2 regions of the Roseomonas marmotae genome follow, and region 1 is predicted to be linked to the other one. Evidence: predicted binding sites of a transcription regulator. Region 1 holds the regulator's gene; the other holds the start of a gene.
What was found. Region 1 encodes LexA, which represses DNA repair genes until DNA is damaged. Its sites were predicted from a motif close to TGTTCTANNTANGTTC; they were not measured.

Region 1 (7,138 bases):
TCGACATGCCGATCCCGGCCCTGGCCGAGGTGCTGCGGCGCGTCGGCATGGTCTTCCTGGCGGCGCCGCGCCACCACGCGGCGCTCCGCCACGCTGCCGGCCCCCGGGTGGAGCTCGCCACGCGCACGATCTTCAACCTCCTGGGCCCGCTCAGCAGCCCTGCCCGCGTGAAGCGGCAGATGACCGGCGCCTTCGCACCGCAATGGCTGCGCCCAATGGCCGAGACCCTGGCGCGGACCGGCACCGAGCATGCCTGGCTGGTGCATGGCCAGGGCCTGGATGAACTCACCCTCGCCGGCCCCAGCAACGTGGTGGAGGTGAAGAACGGCAGCATCCGTGAATTCACCGTCACGCCCGAGGATGCCGGGCTGCCCCGCGCCCCAGCCGAGGCGCTGTTGGGCGGCAACCCCGCCGAGAACGCGGCTGCGCTGATCGCGCTTCTGCGGGGCACGCGTAACGCCTATCGTGACTGCGTCCTGCTGAATGCCGCCGCCGCCCTTATCGTCGCAGGCAAGACGGATGATCTCCCCGCGGCGGCGGGACGCGCGGCACGCGCCATCGACGATGGCGCGGCGCTGGATATGCTGGAGCGGCTGCGTGCCGCCTCCATCGCCACGACGGCTCCATGACTACCTCTTCCGCACCGAATGCCGCGCGCCCGCCCGCGCGAGAAAGAGTCCCGACCATGAATGCCCCACCCCTTCCCGACACGCTGCTGCGGATCCTGGTCGACAAGGAGGTGGAGGTGCGAACCCGCTCCGCCGCCACCCCGCTGGATGAGATGGAGCGCCGGGCGCGTGGTGCCGGCAAGCCTCGCGACTTCACCGGCGCCCTCTGCACTGCCGTCGCAGAGGGACGGATCGGCCTGATCTCCGAGATCAAGCGCGCCTCTCCGTCCGGCGGACTCATCCGCGACCCCTTCGAGCCCGCGACCATTGCCCGGGCCTACGAAGCCGCCGGCGCCTCCTGCCTCTCCGTGCTGACGGATGCCCCATACTTCCAGGGCGCGCCGGAGCATCTGATGGAGGCCCGCGCCGCCTGCGGCCTGCCGGTGCTCCGCAAGGACTTCATCATCGACCCCTGGCAGGTCTTCGAGACGCGGGCCATGGGCGGCGACTGCATCCTGCTGATCCTGGCCGCGCTCTCCGACGCACAGGCGAATGAGCTGGAGGATGTGGCGCGTACCCTGGATATGTCGGTCCTGGCCGAGGTGCATGACGAGCGGGAGCTGGAACGCGCGCTGGGCCTGAACACCCGCCTGATCGGCATCAACAACCGTGACCTGCGGACTCTGCGGACCGATCTCTCCACGACCGAACGGCTGGCACAGCTGGTACCGGCCGACCGCATCCCGGTGGCAGAGAGCGGGCTTCGCGACCCGGAGGATGTGCGGCGCATGGCGCGTGTCGGCGCCCACTGCATCCTGGTGGGCGAGCATCTGCTGCGCCAGCCTGACCTCACCGCCGCCGCCCGCGCCATGGTCGAGGCCTGAATGTCCGCCAAGGACCAGGACAGGCCGCCGGGCGGGACGGCTGGCGGCCTCACGCATTTCGATGCCGAGGGCAAGGCGGTGATGGTCGATGTCTCAGCCAAGCCCGCCACCACCCGCATCGCCGTGGCACGCGGGCGCGTCATGATGGCGCCCGCGACGCTGGAGACCATCTTGCAGGGCGGCATCGGCAAGGGGGATGTGTTGGGCGTGGCGCGGCTGGCGGGCATCATGGGCGCCAAGCGGACGGCGGACCTCATCCCTCTCTGCCACCCCCTGCCCCTGTCCTCCGTGAAGGTGGATCTGGTTCCGGTGTCGCCCGATACGGTTGAGATCGAGGCGACGGCCAAGACAACGGGACAGACGGGGGTGGAGATGGAAGCCCTGACGGCGGTCACGGTCGCGGCGCTGACGGTCTATGACATGTGCAAGGCCATCGACCGCGGCATGCGCGTGGAGGCTGTACGCCTGACGCGCAAGGAAGGCGGCAAGTCCGGGCTCTGGGAGGCTGTCTGATGCTCTCGGTCGAGGAGGCCCTTAACCGCATTCTCGGCGCTTTACAGCCCGTAGGGGCGGAGACCGTCGCCCTCTCGGAAGGCTGGGGCCGGGTGCTGGCATCTCCGGTATTGGCCCGGCTGACCCAGCCACCCGCCGATGTCTCGGCCATGGACGGCTATGCCGTACGCGCGGCGGACGCGACGGAAGGCGCGCGCCTGACCGTGATCGGCGCAGCTCCGGCCGGGCACCCCTTTGCCGGTAAAATTGGCCCGGGGCAGGCCGTGCGTATCTTTACCGGTGCCGTACTGCCTGCCGGCGCAGATGGAATTCTGCTGCAGGAGGATGCCGAGGCCAGCGGTGACGAGGTCGCGGCAAAGGAAGCCGTCCAGCCCGGCCGCTGGATCCGTCGTGCCGGGCTGGACTTCCAGCTCGGCGAGGAGCTGTTGCCCGCGGGCCGCAAGCTGACCGCGCGCGACATCGGGCTGGCGGCGGCGGCCAACCACCCCTGGCTGGGCGTTCATCGCGCGCCGCGCATCGGCATCCTGGCGACCGGCGACGAGATCTCCCTGCCCGGCGAGCCCCTGGCGCCGGGGGGCATCGTCTCTTCCAACGCCCATGCGCTGGCGGCGCTGGTGCGCTCGGCCGGCGGTGCGCCGCTGATCCTGCCCATCGCTCCCGATGATGCCCCGGCTATCGCCGCGACAGCACGGGCGGCGCGCGGCTGCGACCTGCTGGTCACCACGGGAGGCGCCAGCGTGGGCGAGCATGATCTGGTGCAGAAGGCGCTGGGCCCGGAGGGTTTCGCCCTCGATTTCTGGAAGATCGCTATGCGGCCCGGAAAGCCGCTGATCTGGGGCCGCCTGGGCGACACGCCGCTGCTGGGTCTCCCCGGCAACCCGGTTTCCAGCCTGGTCTGTGGCATCGTCTTCCTGTGGCCCGCCATCGCGGCCCTGGGCGGCCGCCCTGGCCTGTCGCCCCCGGTGCGGCGCGCCATCCTGGGAGCGCCCCTGGCCGGGAATGACCGCCGGGCCGATTATCTGCGCGCGTCGCTCTCCACCGATGCGGGAGGAGGCTGGATCGCCACGGCCTTTCCGCGCCAGGATAGCTCCATGCTCAAGACCATGGCGCGGGCGGATGCCCTGCTGCTGCGTCAGCCCCATGCACCGCCCCTGGAGGCCGGCGAGACGGTGGACGTGTTGATTTTGGCCGAGTTAGGGGTCTGAAACCCGTGAAAACCGGTTGACCCGGGCAAGAGAACTTCCGTAGAACATTTGGACAGTTTCCGGTTTGTTCGCAGGCCGGCTCCGATTCTAGGGAAGGTCTCCGCATGCTCACGCGCAAGCAGCACGAGCTGTTGATGTTCATCGACCAGCACCTGCGCGATACCGGATTCTCCCCTTCGTTCGAGGAGATGAAGGAGGCGCTGAAGCTGCGCTCCAAGTCCGGTATCCATCGCCTGATCACGGCACTGGAAGAGCGCGGCTTCCTGAAGCGGCGCGCGCACCGCGCCCGTGCCCTGGAGGTGCTGCGCCTGCCGGACAGCGTGGCGCCGCGCGCTGCCGATGCCATCTCGCGCACGACCGCGCCCAATTACCCCGCCAATGTCATTCGCGGCAATTTCGCCCCGCATCTGCATGGGGTGCAGAAGGGCGCCGCCGATGCCGCGGCGGTGCAGCTGCCGCTCTATGGCCGCATCGCAGCCGGCCAGCCGATCGAGGCGCTGCGTGACCAGGGCAGCAGCGTCGAGGTCCCGGCCGCGCTGCTCCATTCCGGCGACCACTACGCGCTGGAGGTGGCCGGCGATTCCATGACCGGCCTCGGTATACTGGATGGCGATACCGTCATCATCCGCCGGGGCGAGGTCGCGGAGAACGGCGATGTGGTGGTCGCGCTGGTGGACGACAGCGAGGTCACGCTGAAGAAGCTGCGCCGCAACCGCAATTCCATCGCTCTGGAGGCCGCCAATCCGGCTTATGAGACCCGCATCTTTGGCCCGGACCGGGTGAAGGTGCAGGGGAAACTGGTGGGGCTGCTGCGCCGCTACTGAGCGGCGGCCTTTTCCCAGGCCGGGCGCGGCGGCGGCGGCATCCAGGGCCGCTGGCCACGCCATGCCCGATCGGACAGGATGCGCGGTCCTGCCGCATCCAGCCAGATGGCCTGCGGTCCATCGCGCCAGACGGTGAAGCGGTCGACCTTGGCGGTGTCGCGGCATCTGCCACGGATCGGCTCGGGCGACAGCAGTAAGGCCGCCTTGCTGCAATACGCTGCCGCCTGGATGGGTGGCGGTGTCTCCTTCCGGCGTGTCTTTTCAGGACGCAGCAGCATGGCGGCAGGCCCCTCCGGCGCAGGTTGGAAGCGGCAGGCTGTCGGAGTGCAATCCAGTGCGCCATCCGCCGTGCGCCCTTCCATGGGAACTGGAACCGCTTCCTCCTCCGCCCAGCTACGCAGCCAGCTTTCTCGCACCAGACTGGAAGCACCAGTGGCACGTTGCAGGTAGACCGCCTCTGACGTTCGGAAGGCGATCAGCCGTGCATCGGATGAGACGAGGATATCCGGCGGGGCCGCCCACCCCGCGGAGAGGCTGCCGGCCAGAAGCATCGGCAGCCCCAGCAGGCGCCAGGACCCTCGCCAGAGGCAGAGCCACAGCATCCCGAGGCTGGTCAGCGCCAGCCCCCAGGCCGGAATGGGCCTGGCCAGCAGCGCGGCGCCGGGCCAGCCGGCGACGGCGTGGGCCACACGCAGAATACCCTCCACCCCCCAGCCCATGGGGGCCAGAGCCCAACTCTCCAGCCCCAGCGGCATCAGGACCATGGCTGCCATGCCCGCCGGCATGACCAGGATGGAGGTCAGCGGCACCGCGATACCATTGGCGATCACGCCATAGAGCTGCAGCCGGCCGAAGTGGTGCAGCCCGTAGGGCGTGGTTGCCAGCCCGGCCAGCAGCGACGTCATCACCAGCCCGATGAGTATCAGGCCCGGCTTGCGCCACCATTCCTTCCCTGACCGCCATCGGGCCATCCAAGGTCCAGCCCCCTCGTTCGCGGCGATCAGCACCAGGACCGCGGCGAAGCTCATCTGAAAGGAGGGGCCCATCACCGCATGGGGCTGCATCAGCATCACGGCGGTCGCGGCGACGGCCAGGGTCCGAAGCGACAAGGCCCGGCGCCCCAGCAGGATTCCCAGCGTTACCAGCGCCGCCATGGCGAAGCTGCGGAGCATCGGCACCTGCGCGCCAGTCATCAACACGTAGCAGAGCCCGACGACGAGGCTGGCCGGCCCCGCCACCACCTTGCCGTCGCAGCGCAGGGCGAGCCATGGCGACAGCGCCAGCAGAAAGCGCACGAGCCCGAAGCTCAGTCCCATCACGATGGCGATGTGCAAACCGGAGACGGAGAGCAGATGCGCCAGCCCGGAATCGCGCATCGCCACCATATCGTCTTCAGGGATAGCGGTTTGCGATCCGGTCAGCAGCGCCGCCGCGACGGCCCCCGCGCCACCGGGGACCTGACGCGCGATCCTGCCCTCCACCAGGCCGCGCAACCGGGCGAATGGCGAGGCGGGCAAAGGGTCCCCCAGCCGTTCAGCCATGCCGATGGCGAAGCCGGAGCCTCCCAGCCCCTGAAGGAAGGCATTGCGCTGGAAGTCCCAGGCACCGGGGAAGGCGGGCATGGCAGGCTCCCGCACCAGGGCCCTCACCCGCAGACGATCACCCGGAACGGGTAGAAGTGGGTCGTTCTTGCGAAGGCGGAGGCGGATGGAGCGTTCCAGCTCCGGACCTTCGGCGGCGAGGCGCGGCCCGGTCAGGGTCACCCGCAGGCCTTCTGGAAGCCTGTCCACGCTCCCGACCACGCCTTCGGCGATCACGGCTTTGGAGGGCAGGTCCAGACGGGGCGGCAGGCGCTGCACATGCCATGAGGCGATACCGAAGCCCAAAGCGCCCATGCCCAGCATGGCGACGGCCCAGGCTGCCAGTGGCCAGCGGCGCACCAGTGAAAGCGCGGAGGCCAGCAGCGGCAGCGCCAGCCACAGGGCGGGAAAGTCGGGCTCATGGCGCAGGCTGAAATAAGCCAGGATGCCGATCCCCATGGCGACCGGCAGCCAAAGCGGCAACCTCTGCCATTCCGGCGCCAGCGCTTCGGACAAGGTATGGAGCAGGCGCGCTATCGTAGCGGATGGAAGGGGGCGGATGGCCTCGCGCATCCGGTTCCAGAAGCCTGGGGCCGGCGCCACGCTTGAAGCGATCAAAACACGCACGGCATCTCAACCTCCACGCGCACTCTACAGCGGGAATGCGGCGTGGTAGAAGCGGTAACTCCTAGGAAATCTCGCGAGCCAGGGCGTAATCGTCTGGCTTCAAGGAACTTGGCCGAGCCCCATGACAGTCCGCACCCGCTTCGCCCCCTCCCCGACCGGGTATCTGCACATCGGAGGCGCGCGCACCGCCCTCTTCAACTACCTTTTTGCCCGCCATCACGGCGGCCAGTACCTGCTGCGGATCGAGGATACCGATAAGGCCCGCAGCACGAAGGAAGCGGTGGACCAGATCCTCGAGAGCCTGGACTGGCTCGGCCTCTCCCCCGACGAACCTGCGGTGATGCAGAGTGCACGGGAGGCGCGCCATGCCGAGGTGGCGCGGGGGCTGCTAGCGACAGGCAAGGCCTACCAGTGCTTCTGCACCCCGGAAGAGCTGACGGAGATGCGGGAGAAGGCCGCCGCCGAAGGGCGCCCGCCGCGCTATGACGGCCGCTGGCGTGACCGCGACCCGGCCGAGGCGCCGGCCGGCGTAAAGCCCGTCATCCGCATCAAGGCCCCGCGCGATGGCGAGACGGTGATCCACGACCTGGTGCAGGGCGAGGTGCGGGTCAGGAACAGCGAACTGGATGACATGATCATCCTGCGTTCGGACGGGACGCCGACCTATCTGCATGCGGTGGTCGTGGATGACCATGACATGGCCATCACCCATGTCATCCGTGGCGATGACCACCTGACGAACACCTTCCGCCAGGTGATGATCTACGATGCCATGGGTTGGACGCGGCCGCATTTCGCGCATATCCCGCTGATCCATGGCGCCGATGGAGCCAAGCTGTCCAAGCGCCACGGCGCGGTGGGCGCTCTGGAGTTCCGTGACCAGGGCTTCCTGCCGGA
Region 2 (7,138 bases), 510 kb from region 1:
GCTTCCTGCCCGAGCGCGTGCAGCTCGCCGAGCACAAGCGCGGCCTGATCGGCTAACAACAGAGTTTTACGTGACGTGATGGGGGGGCGGGGTCCATGACCCCGCCCTCTTTTCGTGCATCTGCAAAGGATCCACATCATGCCGACCGATTCCTGGGTGAATGAGACCCTCTACCCCGAATGGGGCCAGCGCTTCATGGTCAAGCGCGAGCTCGCCCGCGTGCAGAGCGACTTCCAGGACATCATGATCTTCGAGAGCTACACGCATGGCCGCGTGCTGATGCTCGACGGCGTCGTGCAGATCACCGAGGGCGACGAGTTCGTCTACCAGGAGATGCTGACGCATGTGCCGCTGCTGGCGCATGGCGATGCCAAGCGCGTGCTGATCATCGGCGCGGGTGACGGTGGCGTGCTGAAGCGCGTGCTGCAGCATAAGAATGTCGAGAAGGCCGTGATGGTCGAGATCGACGGCGAGGTGATCCGCCTGGCCAAGGAGTTCATGCCCTCCATCGCCGGCGACGCCTGGAACGACCCGCGCGCCGAGGTTCTGGTGGCCGACGGCATCGACTACGTCCGCAAGGCTGCTGACGGCAGCTTCGATGTTGTCATCGTCGACAGCACCGATCCGATCGGCGTGGGCGAGGTGCTCTTCACCGACGAGTTCTACGCCAATGTCGCGCGCCTGCTCTCGGAGAAGGGCGTGCTCGTGAACCAGGGCGGCGTGCCGGCCATGCAGGCCGACGAGTTGCAGGACACCTCCCTGCGCCGCGCCAAGTCCTTCAGCGACAATTTCGCCTATGTCGTGGCGGTGCCGACCTATGTTGGCGGCTTCATGACGCTGGGCTGGTCGGCCAAGGATGTATCCCTGCGTCAGGTGGATACCGCCACCATCCGCGCCCGTGCCGAGGCCGCGGGCATCCTGGGCCAGACCCAATACTGGACGCCGGAGATCCACACCGGCTCCTTCAACCTGCCGCCCTATATCGCCAAGCACCTGCCGGCGAAGGGCTGAAGCCTGCGGGAGGGCGGTGCCACGGCGCCGCCCTCATCGCCGCAGCGCGGCGGAGAGCCGTTCCAGCCGCGCCAGCAGCCCGGCCATGGCCGGGCGCAGCGCCTGCCCTTCGGCGGTTGGCAGCATCAGGGCGGCGCCGCAGAGGCGCGTCATCTCCTCCTCCAGTCCGCCCAGGTCCAGGGTGCGGCCGGAATCGGCCAGGGCGATGGCCACAGCCAGGGTGGAATCCATCCGGTCGATGCTGGCGAGGACGGCCTGTCGCGGCGCTGCTGTCATGGCTCCGCAGATTAGCCACCCGCCACTTACCGAAATCCTACCGCGCCAGTGCCGCTTGACCCTTCCTTCACCTCCACCGGCCAGAATGCCTGGGACGGCGAAGCGCGGCAGGGAGGCTGGCGATGAGGATGGAACAGGCGCTGCGGCTGGCGGCGAGCCGAGCGCCGCAGCCCGAGGATATGTTGTCCCTGGCTGGACGGTTGGCCGGTTGCGGCGGCACGTGGTCACCGCCGCCCGGCCCAGCCGCGCCGCGCGCATCCGGCGGGGACGGCCCGGCTGCGGAAAACAGGCGCATCCTCCGCGCCTGCCACGGCCTGCTTGCCAGAACGATCGCGATGCTGGAATGAATCGGCTGGTTATCACGAAATCGTGAGTTATGCTGCTGTCCATGAAGCGGTGGCATGTCCTCTGGTGGCGATTCCGGCGCGCCGGAAATTCCGTGGCCCTGGCGATGCTGGATGGGCTGCCGGAGGCAGCGGCACTGCTGGATGTCTCTGGCCATGTGGTAGCCGCGAATCCAGTCCTGCGGGCGGCACTGGGCCCCGCCCAGCCGATACGCCGGGGATGGCCGGGGGAGCGGCTTTTCGCGGCCTCCGCCCGCGCGGATTTCGCCGGCTGGCTGGCACGGGGGGGCGGCCAGTTGCGGGAACTGCGCCTCGCCGCGCCACAGGGCATGCCGGAACCGCTTGTGGCCGCGCGCCGCATTCCGTTGCCATCAGGCGATTCGCTGCTGCTGCTGCACGACCTCGTGCCCCGACAGGCCGCGGCCGAGGCCGACCGCCTGCAGACCCTGGGTGCCCTGGCCGGCGGCATCGCGCATGACTTCAACAACCTGCTGACGGTGGTGCTGGGCGCCAGCGAGGATGCGCTGCGCCTCACCGGTCCGGCGCCGGACCCGTCCCTGGCCGCCGAGCTGGCGCAGATCCGCCAGGCCGCCGGGCGAGGGGCACTGCTGGTGAAGCAATTGCTGGCCTATGCCCAGCAGCAGGTGCTGGCACCCCGGCTGGTGCCGCTGAACGAGGTGGTGGAGGGAATCGCCGCCCTGCTGCGAACCACCGGCCAGCGCCAGGGCATCACGCTGGAACTGGTATTGGATGAGCCGGGACGGCTGGTGCGGATCGACCCCTCGCAGCTGGACCGGGTCGTGATGAACCTCGCCATGAATGCCCGGCAGGCCATGCCGGATGGCGGGCGGCTGCGGCTTTCCACCGGGCGGGCGGTGTTGCTTTCGCCACAGGCAGGGGTGCCGGACACGGTGCCGCCGGGGCGGTGGACGGTGCTGGAAGTGGCGGATACGGGCCAGGGCATCGCGCCGGAGGCTCTGCCGCGCATTTTCGAGCCCTTCTTCACCACCCGCATGGACCAGGGTGGCACCGGGCTGGGGCTGGCCACCGTGCATGGCATCGTGCGGCAGTCCGGTGGCTTCCTGGTGGTGGAGAGCCAACCCGGCCAGGGTAGCTGCTTCCGTATCCTCCTGCCGCGCGTGGAGGAGGCCGAACCATCCGCGCCGCCTGCTGAGCTGGAAGCGCCGCCCCCGCCGACGTCACGCCCTGCCGGGCCGGTGCTGCTGGTAGAGGATGAGGCGCCGCTGCGCCGCCTGGCCGAACGCGCCCTGAGCCGTGCCGGGCACGAGGTCGTGGTGGCCGAGGATGCCGAGCAGGCGCTGGCCCTGGCGGAGGAAGGCCTGGCGCCGAGCTTGCTGGTTTCGGATGTAGCCATGCCCGGCATGGATGGGGTGGCGCTGGCACGTGCGTTGCGGCGGCGATGGCCGGGGCTGCCCGTGCTGCTGGTCAGTGGCTATGCCAATACGGTTGTTGAGGCCGAGCTGGAGCAGGAAGGTTTCTGCTTCCTCTCCAAGCCCTATGGTCCGGCCGAGCTGGTGGCCGCCGTGGGGCTGCAATTCGTACCAGCCTGAGAGCAGGAAACGCTTGCGAAAGGCGTCAAAAGTGAACATATAGCGAACACGCGCGAGGGGTGCGGTGGGCGCTTGTAGAGAGCGAAAACCACGTCATCATTGATCGCGATTTCGTGAACACGCAGGTGGTGCTTGTTGCCGCTGCCTGGGCGGGTTCATACCACGGTTCACCATCACGGCCTCTGCCAGAAGGGCTTGCTACCATGGACAAGAACAAGGCGCTGGACGCCGCGCTCAGCCAGATCGAACGGGCCTTCGGCAAGGGCTCCATCATGCGGATGGGTGCCAAGCATGGCACCGACGAAGTGGAGGTGATCCCGACCGGCTCGCTGGGCCTGGATCTGGCGCTGGGCATCGGTGGCCTGCCGAAGGGCCGCATCGTCGAGATCTACGGGCCGGAATCCTCGGGCAAGACGACGCTGGCGCTGCATGCCATCGCCGAGGCGCAGAAGCGCGGCGGCACCTGCGCCTTCATCGACGCCGAGCATGCGCTGGACCCCGGCTATGCCCGCAAGCTGGGCGTGGACGTGGACAACCTGCTGATCAGCCAGCCTGATGCTGGCGAGCAGGCGCTGGAGATCGCGGATACGCTGGTGCGCTCCGGCGCCGTGGACGTGCTGGTGGTCGATTCCGTCGCCGCCCTGGTGCCGCGCGCCGAGCTGGAAGGCGAGATGGGCGACAGCCATGTCGGCCTGCATGCGCGCCTGATGTCGCAGGCGCTGCGCAAGCTGACGGGCACTGTCTCCCGCTCCAACTGCCTTCTGATCTTCCTGAACCAGATCCGCCTGAAGATCGGCGTGATGTTCGGCAATCCGGAGACGACGACGGGCGGCAATGCGCTGAAGTTCTACGCCTCCGTGCGCCTGGAGATCCGCCGCATCGGCCAGATCAAGGACCGTGAGAACGTGGTGGGCAACCAGACCCGCGTGAAGGTGGTGAAGAACAAGATGGCGCCGCCGTTCCGGCAGGTAGAGTTCGACATCATGTATGGCGAGGGCGTCTCCAAGGTCGGTGAGTTGATCGACCTGGGCGTGAAGGCCGGCGTGGTGGAGAAGTCCGGCGCCTGGTTCAGCTGCGACAACCAGCGCATCGGCCAGGGGCGGGAGAACGCCAAGCAGTTCCTGCGCGACAACCCCACCATGGCGGACAGCATCGAGCAGCGCATCCGTGCCCAGGCCGGCCTGGTGGCCGAGGCCATGATGACCAGCCCGGATGCCGAGGATACCGCGGACGCCGCCGCGGCCGAGTAACGGCGCTGGCGCCGATATGGAAAGGGGGGCAGCGATGCCCCCCTTTTTTCATGCGCGGATCAGCGCCCCAGCAATTGCCGCAGCAGGTCGCCGGCATTGGGGCGGCGCTGCTCCGGGCCTGGCCGCGCCTCGGCCGCTGGCATGGGGCCGCTACGGCCGCCGCGCGCGACGGAGAGTTGTTGCGCGCAGTCGGGCAGGCCGCCGCTGCCACGCCCGATCAGGGATTCAGCCAGCTGACCCAGCGCCGCGATATCCGATTCCTTCTGCCGCGCCGCCAGATCCGCCAGGATGCCAGCCGCCGCCTGCGCCGCGCCGCCCTGGTCCAGGCGATAGCCGGGCTTGGCAAAGCTTCCCGTCACCCGCACCGGGGCGCTGAGGCCCACCCCGCCCAGCCGCACCTGTGGCAGCAGCCGCAGGTTCAGCCGCTCCTCGCCCAGGTCGATCTCGCCGCTGCCGGCGACATTGCCCAGCCCGCTTTCCAGCAGCATGGCCTGCGGCCGTGCCACGCCTTCCCGCAATGCCAGGCGTAGCGCCAGGCAGCGCAGCGCCGTGCTGCCTTCACCGGATTCGCCCTGCACCAGCAGGCGGCGCAGGTCGCCCAGAAGGCGGTCCAGCAGGGCATTGCTGACCTGGCCATTGACGACCGCCAGGCCGATGGAACCATCCAGCGATCCGGCCACCGCCTGTAGGTCATGACCCGCGCCGGTCAGGTTGGCCTCCAGTTCGAGCTGCCCGCTGCTTTGGGAGGGAAGGCGATAGCTCTGCAGCAGCGGCCGTAATTCGATTCCCTCGCCCTCCTGCCGCGCCGTCAGGTGGAATCGCGGGGGCAAGGCGGTGGAATCGGCGCGCAGGATCAATGAGAGCCGCCCGCCCGGAATGCCGAGCGATACCGGGTCCAGCGTCAATTGCCCGTCGGCCAGCCTCAAGGTCACGCGCTGGTCGCGATAGAGAACGCCGCCTGCCGTGAGGTCGCCCACCCGTAGCTGCAGATCCGCGTCGGCCGCGCCCATCCAGCCCACCGGTAGCGGCAGCGGCGGGATCAACCGGCGCGTTTCGGGCCCGGCGGCGGCCGGTGCCTGTGGGGCGGCGGGCACCGGGGGCGTGGCGGGCATGGGCGGCGGCACGTCGGGCGAGGTGGTAGGGGCCGGCGGCAGCGGGCGCACCTTCAGCAGCGCATCCAGATCCAGGCGCGGCGCCGACAGCCGGGCGGTCAGCCGCTGGCGCGGGGCGCTGTAATCCAGGGCCGCTTCGCCATCCACGACCAGGTCGCGCGATTGCAGCCGCATGTCGCTGACACCCAGCCGTGTCTCGTCATGCCGGAGGCGTGTCTCCAGCCGCAGGTCATGCAGCAGCGGCGTCGTCAGCGAGAAGGCGCGCAGCAGCGGCGCCGTATCGGCCGCCTGCAACGCCAGTTCAGCCTCCAGCTGGCGATGACCACGGCCGGAGAGAACGCCCTCGGCGCTGGCCGATATGCCTTCGCCCCGCACGGCCAAGCCGACCGGCCAGGGTTCGGCGGAAAGCAGCACCGGCAGCGGGGGCAGGGTGGCCGCCACCTGCCAGGGCACGTCGTTCATCACGACCGTCGCCTTCGCCTGAGCTGGTTCGTCAGGGGCGGCAACGAAGAGCGTGGCAGGGCCGAATTCCAGGCCCGGCACCTCGGAGGAAAGGTCGCCCTCCGCCAGGTGCGCGTGCAGGCTCAGCAGCTGCGGCCGCCCCCCTGGCCCGGAATCCGCTGCTTCGGCCTGGATCTCCAGCCCGCTCATCGGCGGCAGCGGGCGGCGCAGGAAGGCGTTCAGCCGGTCGGAGCGGTCGATATCGGCATCCAGCGAGACGCGCCAGCCAGCCGCGGCCTCGGGCCGGGTTATGGCGCCTTGCAGGGAGACGCGCATCCCTGCCGCCGTCAGTGAGGCGCGCAGCGGCCATTCCGCCGGCGTGGCGGCCGTGCCCAGCAGGCGTGGCAGCGGCCCGGCCTCGCCCTCCGCCTGCAGCGGCACGCCGCGCAGCAAGAGCCGCCCGGTGAACGCGATCGGCGCCGAAGGTTCCTTTGCCCGCAGGGAGAGGTCCTGGACCTCCAGCATCTCGGCCCGCGCGGCGCCGGGGCCGCGCCAGGAGAGGCGGCCGTCACGGATGTCGATGGCGGCGATGGAAAGCTGCAACGGCTCCTCCATGCCCCCCGGAGCCTGCGCCCCTGCGGGGCGCGCCGGCGCGTCCCGCAGGGGTGGAGCGAAGATCCAGTTGCCCTGCCCCTCGGCATCGCGCTCCAGCAGCAGGTCGGGCCCGATCAGCGTCACCTGCTGGAAGTCCAGCCGCCGGGAGAACAGCGGCAGCAGGGCCAGTTTCGCCTCCACCCGCCGCGCCGTCAGCATGTCCGGGCGGCTGCCGCCGGGCGCGTTGGAGAGGGCCACGCCTTCCAGCGTCACCGTCGGCACCAGGGAGAGCTTCAGCCCGATCGGGCCCGAAAGGGTGAGCTTCCGCCCTGTCTCTTCCTGCACGGCGGCGATCAGCCGGGGCCGTAGTGCCTCATCCCGCAGCAGGAAGCGCAGCGCGCCATAGCCGGTGGCTGGCACCGCCAGCACCACGGCCAGGACGATCAGGGCGCGGCGGCCGCGCCGGGGACGGGGCGGGGCCATGGGGTCAGCTCGTGCGCTTCGGCGCCGTGTTGCGTGGCTTGCTGAAGCCGAGGGTG

Region 2: the regulator LexA is predicted to act here: its motif matches at 3,236-3,251, upstream of recA (recombinase RecA).

The regions. Positions count from the first base shown of each region.
Region 1 is NZ_CP061091.1:2,194,421-2,201,558, reverse strand. Features, by position in the region: gene trpD (anthranilate phosphoribosyltransferase) at 1-629, shown strand, start outside; gene trpC (indole-3-glycerol phosphate synthase TrpC) at 686-1,492, shown strand; gene moaC (cyclic pyranopterin monophosphate synthase MoaC) at 1,493-2,005, shown strand; gene IAI58_RS10420 (molybdopterin molybdotransferase MoeA) at 2,005-3,210, shown strand; gene lexA (transcriptional repressor LexA) at 3,315-4,034, shown strand; gene IAI58_RS10410 (ComEC/Rec2 family competence protein) at 4,028-6,097, opposite strand; gene gltX (glutamate--tRNA ligase) at 6,363-7,138, shown strand, end outside.
Region 2 is NZ_CP061091.1:2,700,776-2,707,913, reverse strand. Features, by position in the region: gene speD (adenosylmethionine decarboxylase) at 1-56, shown strand, start outside; gene speE (polyamine aminopropyltransferase) at 139-1,011, shown strand; gene IAI58_RS12760 (hypothetical protein) at 1,045-1,287, opposite strand; gene IAI58_RS12755 (hypothetical protein) at 1,416-1,634, shown strand; gene IAI58_RS12750 (ATP-binding protein) at 1,727-3,202, shown strand; gene recA (recombinase RecA) at 3,406-4,452, shown strand; gene IAI58_RS12740 (AsmA family protein) at 4,512-7,082, opposite strand; gene IAI58_RS12735 (RluA family pseudouridine synthase) at 7,087-7,138, opposite strand, start outside.